DNA from 2 places in the Mesorhizobium kowhaii genome. Region 2 is predicted to be linked to the other one. Evidence: predicted binding sites of a transcription regulator. Region 2 holds the regulator's gene; the other holds the start of a gene.
The links. The regulator PhoB, encoded in region 2, activates phosphate uptake and scavenging genes when phosphate is short. The targets are predictions, from matches to a motif close to TGTCATNNANCTGTCAT.
Positions count from the first base shown of each region.

Region 1: a site for PhoB is predicted at 4,048-4,064, ahead of ACFFNA_RS02450 (esterase-like activity of phytase family protein). Genes of this name have one in related genera too.

Region 1 covers NZ_JBHLYT010000002.1:344,753-352,348, forward strand. The annotation lists gene ACFFNA_RS02440 (trimethylamine methyltransferase family protein) at 1-1,445, opposite strand, end outside; gene ACFFNA_RS02445 (GcvT family protein) at 1,458-3,869, opposite strand; gene ACFFNA_RS02450 (esterase-like activity of phytase family protein) at 4,181-5,662, shown strand; gene ACFFNA_RS02455 (L,D-transpeptidase) at 5,823-6,611, opposite strand; gene ACFFNA_RS02460 (MATE family efflux transporter) at 6,745-7,596, shown strand, end outside.
Region 2 covers NZ_JBHLYT010000046.1:133-7,728, forward strand. The annotation lists partial or broken gene ACFFNA_RS25730 (D-xylose ABC transporter substrate-binding protein) at 1-72, opposite strand, end outside; gene ACFFNA_RS25735 (ROK family protein) at 341-1,588, shown strand; gene phoB (phosphate regulon transcriptional regulator PhoB) at 1,756-2,445, opposite strand; gene phoU (phosphate signaling complex protein PhoU) at 2,465-3,172, opposite strand; gene pstB (phosphate ABC transporter ATP-binding protein PstB) at 3,212-4,036, opposite strand; gene pstA (phosphate ABC transporter permease PstA) at 4,054-5,370, opposite strand; gene pstC (phosphate ABC transporter permease subunit PstC) at 5,367-6,833, opposite strand; gene ACFFNA_RS25765 (PstS family phosphate ABC transporter substrate-binding protein) at 6,948-7,596, opposite strand, start outside.

The DNA of each region.
Region 1 (7,596 bases), on a different contig from region 2:
CGCCTCCAGACACCTGTGGCGCGCTCGCTCGCGGTCTTCGAGCCGCCTTGCGTCCAATTGCCGAAATTCGACCAGTCGGCGACCAGCGGTTCGTAGAATGCGGTGCGGTAGCGCGCCATGGTATGGCCGGCCGAGAAGAAATGGCCGCCCGGCTGTACCTCGGCGATTGCCTCGAAGCCGATGGAATCGCTGTCGCCGGGCGTCGCGGCGCAGAGTTCAGCCACCGTCTGCAACGCCTCGATATCGGTGACCAGCTTCTCGAAGGAAACGCTCAAGCCGCCTTCCAGCCAGCCGGCGGCATGGATGCACATCGTCGCCCCGGCCAGCACCGAGCCCCACAGCGCGAACTGCGTCTCGTGCGCCGCCTGCGCGTCCGAAATGTTGGCCGCGCTGCCGCCGCCGGACCGCCATGGCAGCCCGGTGAAGCGCGCCAGTTGGCCGGCGCCCAACGTCGCCTTGACATGCTCCGGCGTGCCGAAGGCGGGCGCACCCGATTTCATGTCGACATTGGAGGAGAAGGAGCCATAGACAACCGGCGCGCCGGGCCGCACGATCTGCGCCAGCGTCAGTCCCGCCAACGCTTCGGCATGCTGCAGCGTCAGCGCACCGGCGACCGTGATCGGGGCCATCGCACCCGCCAGGCAGAACGGCGTGATGACCGAAACTTGTCCTGCCCTGGCGAAATCGATGATGCCTTGCGCCATCGGAATGTCGAGCTGGCGCGGCGAATTGGTGTTGATGACCGTGTAGCAATGGGCGCCGTCAAGGAATTCGTCCTCGGAGAGTCCGCGCGCCAACCGGATCATCGCAAAACCATCCTCGACCTGCGGCGTGCCGCGCGCGAAGACGAACGGAAGCTTGTCCGACAGCGTCAGCTGCGCGCGGTTGACGGCATAGTGGCGAAAGCGGTTGTCGACGTCCTGCGGCTCGATGCAGGGTCCCAGCATATGCAGCACGTCGAAATGCTGCACCAGCCGTATCAGATCCTCGAAATCGGCCAGCGTCCCCGGCCGCCGGCCGCGCTCGAGATCGGTGACGTTCGGCGCGCCGCATCCGGCCAGGAAGGTCATCGAACCGAGTTCGAGCGTCAGATCGCGGGCACGAGAACCGGCGTGGACGTGGATCGACTTCGGCGCCGAGGCCAGTGCCGCCGTCACCATGTTGCGGCCGATGCGCACCATGTCGGTGTCCGGATCGACCAGGGCTCCAGCGCGGGCGAAATGCTCACGCGCCTGCGGCAGCAGCACCTTGATGCCGAGTTCTTCCAGCACCCGCAGCGCCGTGTCGTGGATGGCGGCGACCTGATCGTCCGAGAAAATCGGCTGCGGCAGGAACGGGTTCTTCAGCGAACGGTAATCGGGCCGGCGGCTGGTTTCCGAGCCGGCTTCACCCGTCCGTCCACGCCGGCGTTCGCGCCTGCTGTCACGTGCCGCGTCATCGACCATCCGAAATCCTCCTCATTGCCGCATCGCCTTGCCCAGGGGGTCGTAGGGCGAGCCCGCGATGACGTGCGCCGGCCGCTCCATGCCAACGACATGCACCGAGAGCGCGGTGCCCTCGCCTGCGAAGCCGCGGTCGACGAGCGCAAGCGCCAGGCTTTTGCCGACCGTATAGCCATAGCCGCCCGAAGTGACGAAGCCGACGCGCCGGCCTTGATGCCAGACCGGCTCGAAGCCGCTGGCGTCGGCGTCGACGGCATCAATCTCCAGCGTCACCAGGCGCTGGCCGCTGCCGGCCTCTCGCTGTTTCAATGCCGCTTCGCGGCCGGTGAAGTCGCCCTTGCCGAACGCGATGAAGCGGTCGAGACCGGTCTGATCGGGTGTGTAGCCCTGCGTGAATTCACGCGACCAGATGCCAAAACTCTTTTCCAGCCTCAGCGCGTTCAGCGCATAATAGCCGATCTCGGCAAGGCCGAGATCCTCGCCGGCGGCCAGCAGCGTTTCGCGCAAGCTGGCATGCATGGTCACCGGACAACTGATCTCAAAGCCGAGCTCGCCGGCGATCGAGAGGCGGGCAACCTGTGCCTGTACCATGCCGATGTCGAATGCGCCGCAGGCCATGAACGGCAGTGCCGCGCCCGACACATCCTGATGCGTCGTTCGGGCCAAGATCGTCCGCGCGTTCGGCCCGGTCAGCAGGAAGCCGCTTATCGTGTCGGAAAGGTCGGTGACGGTGACGCCCTCCGCCGCATGGCTCTCGAACCAGCGCATGTGGAATTCTCTGAGATAGTAGGAGCCCATCAGCCAATAGTCGCCACCGCCCCAGTTGAAGACCGTGAGGTCGCCCTTCAGCCGCCCGTCATGGCCGAGCATTGGCGCCAGCCTCGCCTGTCCCGGCTTCGGCAGCCTGCAGGCAAGCAACTGGTCAAGCCATGCTTCGGCCCCGGGCCCGGAAACCGCATAGCGCGCATAGGCCGAGATATCGACGAGACCGGCGGCACGCCGAACCCGCAGCGCCTCGTCGCCGACGATGTCGAAGGCGTTGGATCGTCGCAGCGTCGTGTTCTCGCGAAACCCCATCGGCGCGAAATAGGCCGGGATTTCCAGACCCCAGGATGCCGTCCATTCGCAACCCGCCGCCGTCATGCCGTCATAGGCGCCGGGGCGCTTCAGCGGCCGGCCGGCGGGCAGTCGCTCATTGGGGAAGGTCATGACGAAGCGGCGCGAATAGAACTGGCGCGTCGTCTGCCTGAGATATTCGCGATTGGCCGCGAAGGCGCCGTAGCGGGCGATATCCATGCCGAAGATGTCGGCCTGCGGCTCGCCATGGATCATCCACTCGGCCAGCGACTTGCCGACGCCGCCGCCCTGGCTGAAGCCGGCCATGACGCCACAGGCAACCCAGTAATTCTTCAAGCCGCGCACCGGCCCGACGATCGGATTGCCGTCCGGTGTGAAAGTGAAAGCGCCATTGACCCATTTGCGGATGCCGGCCGTCCTCAGGCAAGGAAAGCGCTCATAGGCCTTGGACAGTTCCGGGCTGATGCGGTCGATGTCTTCCGGGATCAGCTCGATGCCGTAATCCCATGGCGCACCATCCATGTTCCAGTGCTTCGGGTTCTGCTCGTAGACGCCGAGCAGCACGCCCTTGCGCTCTTGCCTGAGGTAGGAAAAGCCGTCGAGATCGACCGCAAGGCCGAGTTCCTTGTCGAGGGCGGCGACCTCCGGAATGTCCTCGGTGATGAAATAATGGTGCTCCATCGGCGTCACCGGCAGATCGACGCCGGCCATGCGCCCGAGCTGCTTTGCCCACAGCCCGCCAGCATTGACGACATGCTCGGCCACGATCGTGCCTTGCTCGGTGACGACATCCCAGTGCCCGTCGGCCCGCGCCTTCAACGCGACCACCCGATTGCGCAGGATGACGTCGGCGCCACGTTTCTTCGCGGCACCGGCATAGGCATGCGTCGTTCCATAGGGGTCGAGATGGCCTTCGTTGGAATCGTAGAGACCGCCGAGCACACCGCTGACATCGACGATCGGGCAGATCTCCTTGATCTCCTTCGGCGTCACCAGGCGAGCCGTTTCGATGCCGACCGACTGGAACACGGCCCAGGCCGATTTCAGCCACTCCCAGCGCTGAGGGTCGCTCGCCATGTTGACGCCGCCCGTCATGTGCAGGCCCGCGTTCTGGCCGGATTCGGCCTCGATCTCGCGATAGAGCTTGATGGTATAGTCCTGCAGCGCCGCGACGTTGGGGTCGGCATTGAGTGCGTGGAATCCGGCCGCCGCGTGCCAGGTCGAACCGGCTGTCAGTTCGGCACGCTCGATCAGCGCCACATCGCTCCAGCCGAAACGCGTCAGATGGTAGAGCACCGAGGCGCCAACCACGCCACCCCCGATGACGACTGCGCGGTAGTGCGACTTCAAGGCTTCCCCTCCACGGCTGGTCCGAAGGCTGCACCATATACGCACTAGACATAAGTGTCTAGTGCGATGCGGACACACCGCGCTTCGTCGATTTGAGCCTGACGGAGTGATCAATTCTTTCGTGCGACCACACGTTTTTATCGACGTGTGAAGAAGCCGGCGGGCGGGCATCGCGCGCTGTCACGCAAGCATCATGTTCGCGCCGTAGACCGCTTTTCGGGGAGGCGCGCGCGGCATCATCGATGCTGCACCTCTTTCAGCTTTTCGTCCATCGGCCGCTCAGGCACGCTTTGTCACAAAGAGGATTATCCATGAAACACCTGTACCGAACCGCGTCGCTCGGCGTCGCGCTGGCATTGTTCACCGCCTTGACGCCGGCTCTCGCCGACAGCACCGCGACGGTCGGCGGTACCAGCTTCGTCAACAAGGGACTGGTTGGCGTCGGCCGCATCCCGGCCAGCCAGAAGGACAAGTTCGGCGAGACGTTCGGCTCAGGCTCCGGCATGGCGATCGACACCGCCGGCTGGACGCATGGCGCCGACGGCTACAAGGGTTCGCTCTGGCTGCTGCCGGACCGCGGCTACAATGTCGTCGGCACCACCGATTACCGGCCACGCCTCAACACAATCGGCATCGAGTTCGCGCCGACCGCACCTGGTGCGGCACCCGCGGCCGGCCAGGAGCAGTCCGGCGTCAAGGCGACACTCGCCGACACCATGCTCTTGACCGACGACAAGGGCGCTGACGCCACCGGCCTCGACCCGCTCAACGGCGTGCGCGCAGCAAGCGGCGACATGCCGATCCTGCCCGAGGCCAACGGCAAGCTGGCGCTCGACAACGAGGCGATCGTGCGGCTGCCCGACGGCTCGATGTTCATCTCCGACGAATACGGCCCGAACATCTATCGGTTTTCAGCCGAAGGCCGCCTGCTGTCGGCGACCCAGCCGCCGGCCGCCCTCGTGCCGATGCGCCATGGCGCGCCGAACTTCGCCTCGGACAATCCGGGTCCGGGTGCCGCCGAGCCCGATCCGAAGGATCCCGATACCGGCCGCCAGAACAACCAAGGCCTCGAAGGCATCGCGATGACGCCGGACGGCAAGTTCCTGATCGCCGTGCTGCAGTCGGCGCCCCGGCAGGATGGCGGCGATTCCGGCGCGACGCGCCAGAACACGCGTGCGCTGGTCTATGACGCTTCCGACCTCGCCCATCTCAAGCTGGCGCACGAATATGTCGTGCCGCTGCCGGTGTTCAAGGATGCCAAGGGCAAGACCAAGGTGGCCGCGCAGAGCGAGATCGTGGCCCTGTCCGACCAGACATTCCTGATGCTGACCCGCGACAGCGGCAACGGCCAGGGGTTGAAGGGCGATACCTCGCTGCTTCGCCAGATCAACATCGTCGATCTCTCCGCCGCGACCGACATTGCCGGTGGCACCTTCGACGCCGCCGACAAGCCGGTGGCGCCCAAGGGCGTGCTCGACCCATCGGTGACGCCGGCCAAGCTGACGCCGTTCATCGACCTCAACGACAAGGGCGAGCTCGGCCGCTTCGGCCTGCACAATGGCGCGCCGAACGACAACAACAACCTCTCGGAAAAGTGGGAGGCGATGTCGGTGGTCAGCGTGCTCGATCCGAAGCTGCCCGACGACTATTTCCTGTTCGTCGCCAACGACAACGACTTCCTCACCCAGGACGGCTTCCAGGTCGGTGCACCCTACAAAGCCGAGGACGGCGCCGATGTCGACACCATGTTCACGGTCTATCAGGTCACGCTTCCCGGCCTCGCCAAGAAGTAACGACACCATGCAGGCGGACGCGCCAAGCGCGTCCGCCTAGCTCTTCAAGTCGTTTGGCCCTTCAAGTCGTTTGTCGACGATCACCAATGCCGGAAATCCATAATTGTGCCCCATCCTGTGGCACGACGTTAGCCGAGCCGCCCACGGATCGTGAAGGCACTTACTTCAGCATCTCCGCGTCCTTTGGCACGCCCGCATCGATCGGCTCGGCCGTCCTGTTCGACACGGCGGTGATCTTCGCGGCGGCCGAAAGGTTCGCGCGCACGAAGACCGGCGCGGCGCCGTTGACGCGGCCGTAGAGGTCGATGATGTCCTGGTTCATGAAGCGCACACAGCCGGACGAAGCGTTCTTCCCGATGGAATCCCACTCCGGCGTGCCGTGCAGCCGGTACATCGTGTCCTTGCCGTCGCGGAAAAGATACAGCGCGCGGGCGCCTAGCGGGCTCTGCGGTCCGGGCGGCATGCCGTCCCTGTATTTCGCCAGTTCCGGCCGGCGCTGGATCATCTCCGGCGGCGGCGTCCAGACCGGCCACTTCTTCCTCGCCTGAACCACGGCGCTGCCGGTCCATCCGAAACCGGCCTTGCCGAGGCTGACGCCATAGCGGATAGCCTTGCCGCCGTCGCGCACCAGATAGAGGAAGTGCTCGGAGACATCGACGACGATCGTGCCGGGCTTTTCTCCGGTCGGGTCGGACACGACCTGGCGCACGAACTTCGGATCCATCTTGGCCACCGGGATTGCCGGCAGCTGATAGCCCTCGTCGACGCGCGCCGCATACATGCTTGCGACATCGCCGAAAGCCGGATCGCTTGGCGGCTCTGCCACTGGCGGCGTCACCACCTCCGTCGTGGTGCACGCCGAAAGAGCCACGGAGGCCGCGCCCATAGCGGATGCACCGAGAAACGCGCGCCGGTTCAGGCGCTCAAAAAACAGCGGAATATCGGACATGAACCCCAGCTAACCCATAAGATTTAATGGAATGCGGCCCCACGCGTCAGGATCAATATCCGATTTCGGAGGCTTTGAGAACATGATTAGATCAAGGCACGGACTGAGATAAGCCTTCGCCGAGTTGCCTGCCATGGACGACAAGATGCCCACGCGCCGCCGCACCGGCGACCTGACCAGCGGCCCGATCCCGCGAACGCTGCTGCTGTTCGCCCTGCCCGTGCTCGGCTCCAACGTGCTGCAGTCGCTCAACGGGTCGATCAACGCCGTCTGGGTCGGCCGCTTTCTCGGCGAATCCGCGCTGACGGCCACCTCCAACGCCAACCTCGTCCTGTTCCTCATCCTCGGCACGGTGTTCGGCATCGGCATGGCAGCCACCATCCTGGTGGCACAGTCGGTCGGCGCCCGCGACCTGCCCGAAGCGCGCCGCATCGTCGGCACCAGCGCCACCTTCTTCTTCCTCATCTCGGTTATCTTCGCGGTCTGCGGCTGGATCTGGGTCGACGCCATCCTCAACACGCTCGGCACACCGGCCGATGCCTTGCCGCTCGCGCGCTCCTATCTGCGCATCATCTTTGTCGCCGTGCCGATGATGAACCTTTTGTCGTTCGTCATGACAGTGCTGCGCGGTGCTGGCGATTCACGCACGCCCTTCTTCTTCATGGCGCTCGCCGTCGTCCTCGACATCGTGCTCAACCCGCTGCTGATCCGCGGCATCGGGCCCTTCCCGGAACTCGGCATCGCCGGATCGGCCACCGCGACGCTGATCGGCCAGACGGTGAGCGTGATCGCCATTCTCGTCGTGCTTTATGCCGGCAAGCATCCGCTGCGGCTGGCCGGCGCCAACCTCGCCCTGCTGCGGCCCGACCCCGCTTTGCTGCGCATCATCGTCTTCAAGGGCGTGCCGATGGGCCTGCAGATGATCGTCATCTCGGCGGCCGCGCTGACGGTGATGGGCATCGTCAATTCCTACGGTTCGCAGGTC
Region 2 (7,596 bases):
CGCCTGCGCGACCGACGCGAGCGTCAGCGACATGGCGACACCCGCCAGGATGGCGGCTGTGAATCTTTTCATTTTATCCTCCCTGCGCCGCGTATGGCGCGACCAAACTGACCCGTAGGCCGGCACAGAGGCTCTATTTTTTCGAGCCTCGAAAAAATACTGATCCAACACCCGAACGCTGTCAACATCGATTCTGATGGATTTTGATGTCTCTCTGAATTTTTTTCGAGCTCCGGAATAAATAATGACAGGATGGCAGGCTTCTGCCAGAATTTGGCCCATCGCTGATGGCCTTCGGGGGGCACGAAAGGCTACAGCGGCCGGGAGGATGTGAAAAAGCATGTCGGTCGGAATCCGCCACGACGATCTGCGCCGCCGCAACCGGGCGATGGTGATCGCGGCCGTGCGCCGCGCCGGACAGCCGTCCCGCACCGAGATCGCCGCGACCACGGGCCTCAGCCATTCGACCATATCGGCGATCTCCTCCGACCTCATCGGCGAAGGCATCCTGACTGAGAGCAAGCCGAGCGAGGCCGGCTCGCTCAAACGCGGCCGGCCGCAGGTCGGCCTCGGCCTCAATCCGGAAGCGGCGGCGGTGATGACCGTGGTGCTGTCGCTGAACTTCCTCTCGGTCGCCGTCATCGACTATGCCGGCCAGGTGATCGCCGAGGAACAGCGCCGGCTGGACACGCTGACCATGCCGCGCGACGCGCTGGTCGGTGAATGCGTCGCCATCGTGCGGCGCCGTCTCGAAGACCCCGACCTCGACGTCCGCAGTGTCGCCCGCATCGCGCTGGCGATCCAGGGCATCACCGACACGCGTGCCCGCGCCATGCTGTGGTCGCCGATCACGCCGCACACCGATATCGCCTTCGCCGACATACTCGAAGACGAATTCGGCATCCCCGCCACCATGGAAAACGACTGCAACATGATGGCGATAGCGCTGCGCTGGCGCGATCCCCAGCGCTACCGCGACGACTTCATCGCCATCCTGCTGTCGCACGGCATCGGCATGGGCCTGGTGCTGAAGGGCGAGCTGTTCACCGGCACCCATTCCTCGGGCGGCGAGTTCGGCCACATGATCCATCGGCCGAACGGCGCGCTGTGCCGCTGCGGACGGCGCGGCTGCGTCGAGGCCTATGCCGGCAACTACGCCATCTGGCGCAACGCAAGGCAGATGAGTGAGGACGCAGAACCAGTGGCCGATGTCAGTGACGCTGACATGCGCGCGCTGGCAACCGCGGCCCGCGAAAGAGACGGACCCGAGCGCGAGGCCTACCGCAAGGCCGGCGAAGCGCTCGGCTACGGTCTCGGCAGCCTGTTCGCGTTGATCGATCCGGCGCCGGTCGCCATGGTCGGTGTCAGCGCCGCCGCCTTCGACCTGATCGAGCCGGCATTGCGCGAGGCGATTGCCCAGACCGCAGGCGGCCAGCATTCGAAATCGATTTCTTTCGACACCGAACCGAACGAACTGCCACTGATCCGCGAAGGCTGCGCCATGCGGGCGCTGACCTTCGTCGACCAGGAGATTTTCGCGCCCGGCACGCAGACAAGATCCGGCCTCGGCGGCAAGAACGTGGCTTGAATTTGCCCGAAGAACGCGGACTTGGGATGTGCTGAGATTCAGGTCAGGCCGCGCCGAGAATGGTGGATTCCGAGAACCGGAACGGAGCGTACATTCCAGTACGTGAGTACCGGAAGCACAGGAAGACGCCGTTCGCAGGCCGGCATCACCTGAATATCAGCGCATCCCTAATCTTCCCTGATTGCGTATCCAGCACCGCGGATGGTGCGGATGACATCGGGCATGCGGCCGTTGTTGACCGCCTTGCGCAGCCGGCCGACATGCACGTCGACCGTGCGCTCATCGATGTAGATCGTCTCGCCCCAGACATTGTCGAGCAGCTGGCTGCGCGAAAACACGCGGCCGGGATGGCGCATCATGAACTCGAGCAGGCGAAATTCGGTCGGCCCGAGCCGGATCTCGCTCTTCTTGCGATAGACCCGGTGCGATTCACGATCGAGCACGATATCGCCGACCTTGAGCACGCTGGACAGCACTTCCGGCTTGGCGCGGCGCAGCAGCGCCTTGATCCTGGCCATGAACTCCGGCGTCGAGAACGGCTTGACCAGATAGTCGTCGGCGCCGGTCGAGAGGCCGCGCACACGATCGCTTTCCTCGCCACGCGCGGTCAGCATGATGATCGGCAGACGCTCGGTCTCGGGACGCATCCTTAGCCGGCGGCAGAGTTCGATGCCGGAAACCGCCGGCACCATCCAGTCGAGCACCAGAAGGTCGGGGACGTTCTCCTGCAGCCGGATCTCGGCCTCGTCGCCGCGCGTCACCACCTCGACCTGGTAACCCTCGGACTCCAGATTGTAGCGGAGCAGCACACCTAGCGGCTCCTCGTCCTCCACCACCATGATGCGTGGCGCGATCATCGACTGGTCACCCCTGTCGTCATGCCGCTGGCGCGGACATTGCCGTCTCGTCCTGCTTCGGACGATTGGCGGGCAGCTGCGTGCCGGTCAAAACATAATACGCATTTTCAGCGATGTTGGTGACGTGATCGCCGATGCGCTCGAGGTTCTTGGCGCAGAACAAAAGATGCGTGCAAGCGGTGATGTTGCGCGGGTCTTCCATCATGTAGGTAAGGAGTTCGCGGAACACGGAGGTGTATTTCACGTCGATGCGCTCATCGTCGGCGCGCAGTTTCGCCAGGGCCTCGGCGTCGCGCGCCGCATATTCCTCGATGACGCCCTGCACCTGGATCAGCACCAGCTGCGCCATTGCGTCGATGGAGTGCGACAGGTCGCGCGGCGTGACGCTGAGGCCGAGGGTGCCGACGCGCTTGGCGATGTTCTTGGCAAGATCACCGATGCGTTCGAGATCACCGGCCATGCGGATCGAACCGACGACGGCGCGCAGGTCGTTGGCCATCGGCTGGCGCTTGGCGATCAGCGTGATGGCGCGGTCGTCCAGCTCGCGCTGGCGCGCATCCATGATGGTGTCGTCGGAAACGACGCGCTGCGCCAGGGCGTTGTCCGAATTGAGCAAGGCGCGCGTCGAGCCGCTGACCATCGAGCGGGCCAAATCGCCCATGTCGCGGATCAGCTGGCTGATCTGCTCCAGATCCTCATCGAAAGATGCGACGGTATGTTCACCCATGATCCAGTCCTCGTGCCTGAAAATTCAACGCCGGACCACTCAGCCGAACCGGCCGGTGATATAGTCTTGAGTGCGCTTGTCGTCGGGGTTGGTGAACATCTTGTCGGTGGCGCCCTCCTCGACCAGATAGCCGAGATGGAACATCGCCGTGCGCTGCGACACGCGCGCCGCTTGCTGCATCGAATGGGTGACGATGACAATCGTGTAGTTCTGGCGCAGCTCGTCGATCAGCTCCTCGACGCGCGCGGTGGCGATCGGATCGAGCGCCGAGCAGGGCTCGTCCATAAGGATCACCTCTGGCGATACGGCGATGGCGCGCGCGATGCATAGACGTTGCTGCTGGCCGCCGGAGAGGCCGGTGCCGGGTTCTTGCAGGCGATCCTTGACCTCGTTCCAGATCGCCGCCTTCTTCAGGCTCTGTTCGACGATCTGATCCATGTCGGCCTTTCGCTTGGCCAGCCCGTGGATACGTGGGCCATAGGCAACGTTCTCATAGATCGACTTCGGGAACGGATTGGGCTTCTGGAACACCATGCCGACGCGCGCCCTGAGTTCGACGACGTCAATGTTCTTGTCGTAGATATCCTCTTCGTCCAGCGTGATCTTGCCGGTCACCCGTGCCGAGTCGATGGTGTCGTTCATACGGTTGAGGCAGCGCAGGAAGGTGGACTTCCCGCAGCCCGAAGGGCCGATCAGCGCTGTCACCTGATTGAGGCGAACGTCGAGATTGACGTCGAACAGCGCCTGCTTGTCGCCGTAGAACACGCCGACTTTGTCGCCGCGCATCTTGATCACTTCGTTCGACTTGGCGTTCATTTTGTCGCCCACTGCGTTTTCAAGAGACTGTTCGGTCATGATGTTCATACCAGATGCCTTTTTTTCTACCAGCGACGCTCGAACCGACGCCGAAGCACGATCGCTGTGATGTTCATGGCCATGAGGAAGACCAGCAGGATGATGATGGCGCCCGACATGCGCTCGACGAAGGCACGTTCGGCCTCGTTGGCCCACATGTAGATCTGCACCGGCAGCGCGGTCGCCGGGTCGAAGGGCGTCTTTGGATAGTCGGCAACGAAGGCGACCATGCCGATGAGCAGCAGCGGCGCGGTTTCGCCCAGCGCACGCGCCAGGCCGATGATGGTGCCGGTGAGAATGCCGGGGGCGGCTAGCGGCAGGATATGCTGGAACACCATCTGCATCTTGGACGCGCCGAGGCCGAGCGCTGCGGCGCGGATCGACGGCGGCACCGCGGCAAGCGCGGCGCGTGTCGCGATGATGATCGTCGGCAGCGTCATCAGCGTCAGCACCAGGCCACCGACGAACGCAGCAGAGCGCGGCATGCCGAGGAAATTGATGAACACGGCGAGGCCGAGCAGGCCGAAGACGATCGACGGCACCGCCGCCAGATTGTTGATGTTGACCTCGATCAGGTCGGTGAAGCGGTTCTTCTTGGCGAATTCCTCCAGATAGATGGAGGCGGCGACACCGATCGGCAGCGCCAGCAGCAGAACGATCACCATCATGTAGAACGAGCCGATGATCGCCACGCCCATGCCCGAGGTTTCCGGACGGCTTGAAGCGCCGTAGGAGAACAGGCCGGTGTTGAAATGCTCGGCCATCGCACCGTCCGCCCTGAGCTTGTTCATCCAGGCGATCTGCTGGTCGGAGACCTTGCGGCGCGCTTCCTCGACGCCAAGGTCGATCTGGCCCTTGAAGGCGGAGTCGAGATTGGCGGCGGCAAGGATGTTGACGTCGCGCGTCGTGCCGATGACCGACGGATCGGCGGCGACGATGTTGCGCAGCTGGACGCGGGCACCTTCGGACAGGAAGCCCTTGAGCTTCAGGGTCGACGGCTTGTCGTCGGGATTGATGCCGAGCTTGGCGATCAGCGCCTTTTCGGCGAGCTTTGGATAGTTTGCCTTGATCAGCACGGTCGGATCGGTGGCGCGCTTGTTGGACGGATCGATCACCTTCTCGTCAAAGCTGATCGGCAGCGACACCGTCGTCTGCCAGAAGGCCGTGTAACCCTTCGTGACGATGGTGATGAGCATGATGGCCAGGAACGCAAGGCCGACGGAAATCGCCAGCATGCCGTAGATGCGGAAGCGGCGTTCGGCGGCATAGCGGGCCTTCAGGCCGATGTCGCGGCGCGGATGAGCGGCGACCCGGACCATCGTATTCATGGGGATGTCGGTCATTCGTACTGCTCCCGGTACTTGCGCACGATGTAGAGCGCGACGATGTTCATCACCAGCGTCAGGGCGAACAGCGTGAGGCCGAGCGCGAAGGCGACCAGGGTTTGCGGCGAATTGAACTCGAGATCGCCGGTGAGCTGGTTGACGATCTTGACGGTGATGGTCGTCATCGCCTCAAACGGATTGATGGTGAGATTGGCGGCGACACCGGCGGCCAGCACGACGATCATCGTTTCGCCGATGGCGCGCGAGGCGGTCAGCAGGATGGCGCCGACGATGCCCGGGAGCGCCGCCGGTAGGATCACCCGCTTGATCGTCTCCGAACGCGTCGCGCCAAGGCCGAGCGAGCCGTCGCGCATAGCGCGCGGCACCGCGGTGATGATGTCGTCGGACAGCGAGGACACGACCGGGATCAGCATGACGCCCATGACCAGGCCGGCGGTGAAGATGCTCTGGCCCTGGATGAACGGCGAGCCGCCGGTGAGCGCGGCGGAGAGGTCGCGCAGGAACGGCCCCAGCGTGACGACGGCGAAGATGCCGTAGACGATGGTCGGTATGCCGGCCAGCAGTTCAAGCGCCGGCTTGACCACCGATCTCACCCTGGGCGATGCATATTCGGCCATGTAGACCGCCGACATCAGGCCGACCGGCACCGCGACCAGCAATGCAATCAGGGCGATGTAGAGGGTACCGGCGAGAAGCGGGATCAGGCCGAACTGGCCCTGGCTGCCGCCCGAGCCGGCGGCGGCGAAGCGCGGATCCCAGACCGTGCCAAAGAAGAAGCTCATCGGCGAGACGCTCTCGAAGAACTGGATCGTCTGGAACAGCATCGAAAGCACGATACCAACCGTGGTCAGGATGGCGATGGTCGACGCAGCGAGCAGCCCCCACAGCATCAGCCTCTCGACATTGTTGCGCGCCCTTGCACGCGGTGCGATTTGCCTGAGCGCATAGAAAGCGCCGGCGATCGACAGGGCGAATGCAAGGACAGCGCCGATCCTGCCAAGCCGGCTCTGCACGGCGTTCGCTTCGACGGCGATCGGGATCATGTAGTCTTGCGAATCCGTTGCCAGCGCCACGCCCTTGGCTGCGAGCAGCGGCTGCAGCTCGGCGAAGGTCGCGGGCAGCGCCGCCAGCGTGTTCGCATCGAGCTGATGCAGGCCTTTGGCGAGGCTCTTTACCAGGCTGACGTCCAGCGCTTCGCTGGCAACCTTGCTGTCAGCGGTGCGCTCAGGCAAGGCAGCGTGAATGTGCCGGTCGAGATAGAAGGACGAGCCGATGGTCCAGACGGCAAGCAGCAAAAGGGCAGGCAGGACGGCGAGCAGGAAGGCCCACCAGCCGTGATAGTGGGCGCGCGAATGCGGCTTCACCGTGCCGTTGTCCTGCGCTGCGGCACGCTGCCGACCTATCAGGAATGCAACCAGGCCGATGGCGACGACAATGGCCAGTACGAGCATGGACGACATGGACCCACCCCAGGGGAAACTCTAGAGCAAAGGATGCTCAAATCGCCACCCGCCAGCGGCAGGCGGCAAAACCAGGACGCCGGCTTCGGCCGGCGCCCTGGTTTTGTAGATTGGTTACATCGACTTTCCGGCGGCGAAAGCGTCGCGCTGGGCCTGACGTTCGGCGTCCGGGGCCGCGACGAGGCCGTATTCGGCGAGCGGGCTTTCCGGGCCTACCATCTGGTCGTCAAGGAAAAACTCGACATATTCCTTGAGACCGGGGACGACGCCGAGATGCGCCTTCTTCACATAGAAGAACAGCGGGCGCGACACGGGATACTTGCCGCTGGCGATCGTCTCGGTCGAAGGCGTGATGCCTTCCACGGTAGCGACCTTCAGCTTGTCGGCATTGTTCTCGTAGAAGGCGAGGCCGAACACGCCGACGCCGGTCTTGTTCGAGTCGATGCGGGCGAGCGTCTCGGTGTAGTCGCCGTCGATGTCGATGGCCTTGCCGTCCTTGCGGATCGCAATGCAGGTCTTGCCGACTTCCTTGTCGTCGGCGACGCCGGTGGCCTTGATGGCAGCCTTGTCGCAGCCGGCGTCGAGAAGCTTGGTCTCGAACACTTCGCGCGTGCCATGCTTTTCGCCGGGAATGTAGGCAGCGATATCCCAGTCGGGCAGCTTCGGATTGACCTGGCTCCACTTGGTGTTCGGATTGTCGACCAGCTTGCCGTCGACGACGAGCTTGGCGGCGAGCGCCTTGTAGATGTCGGCGGGAACCAGC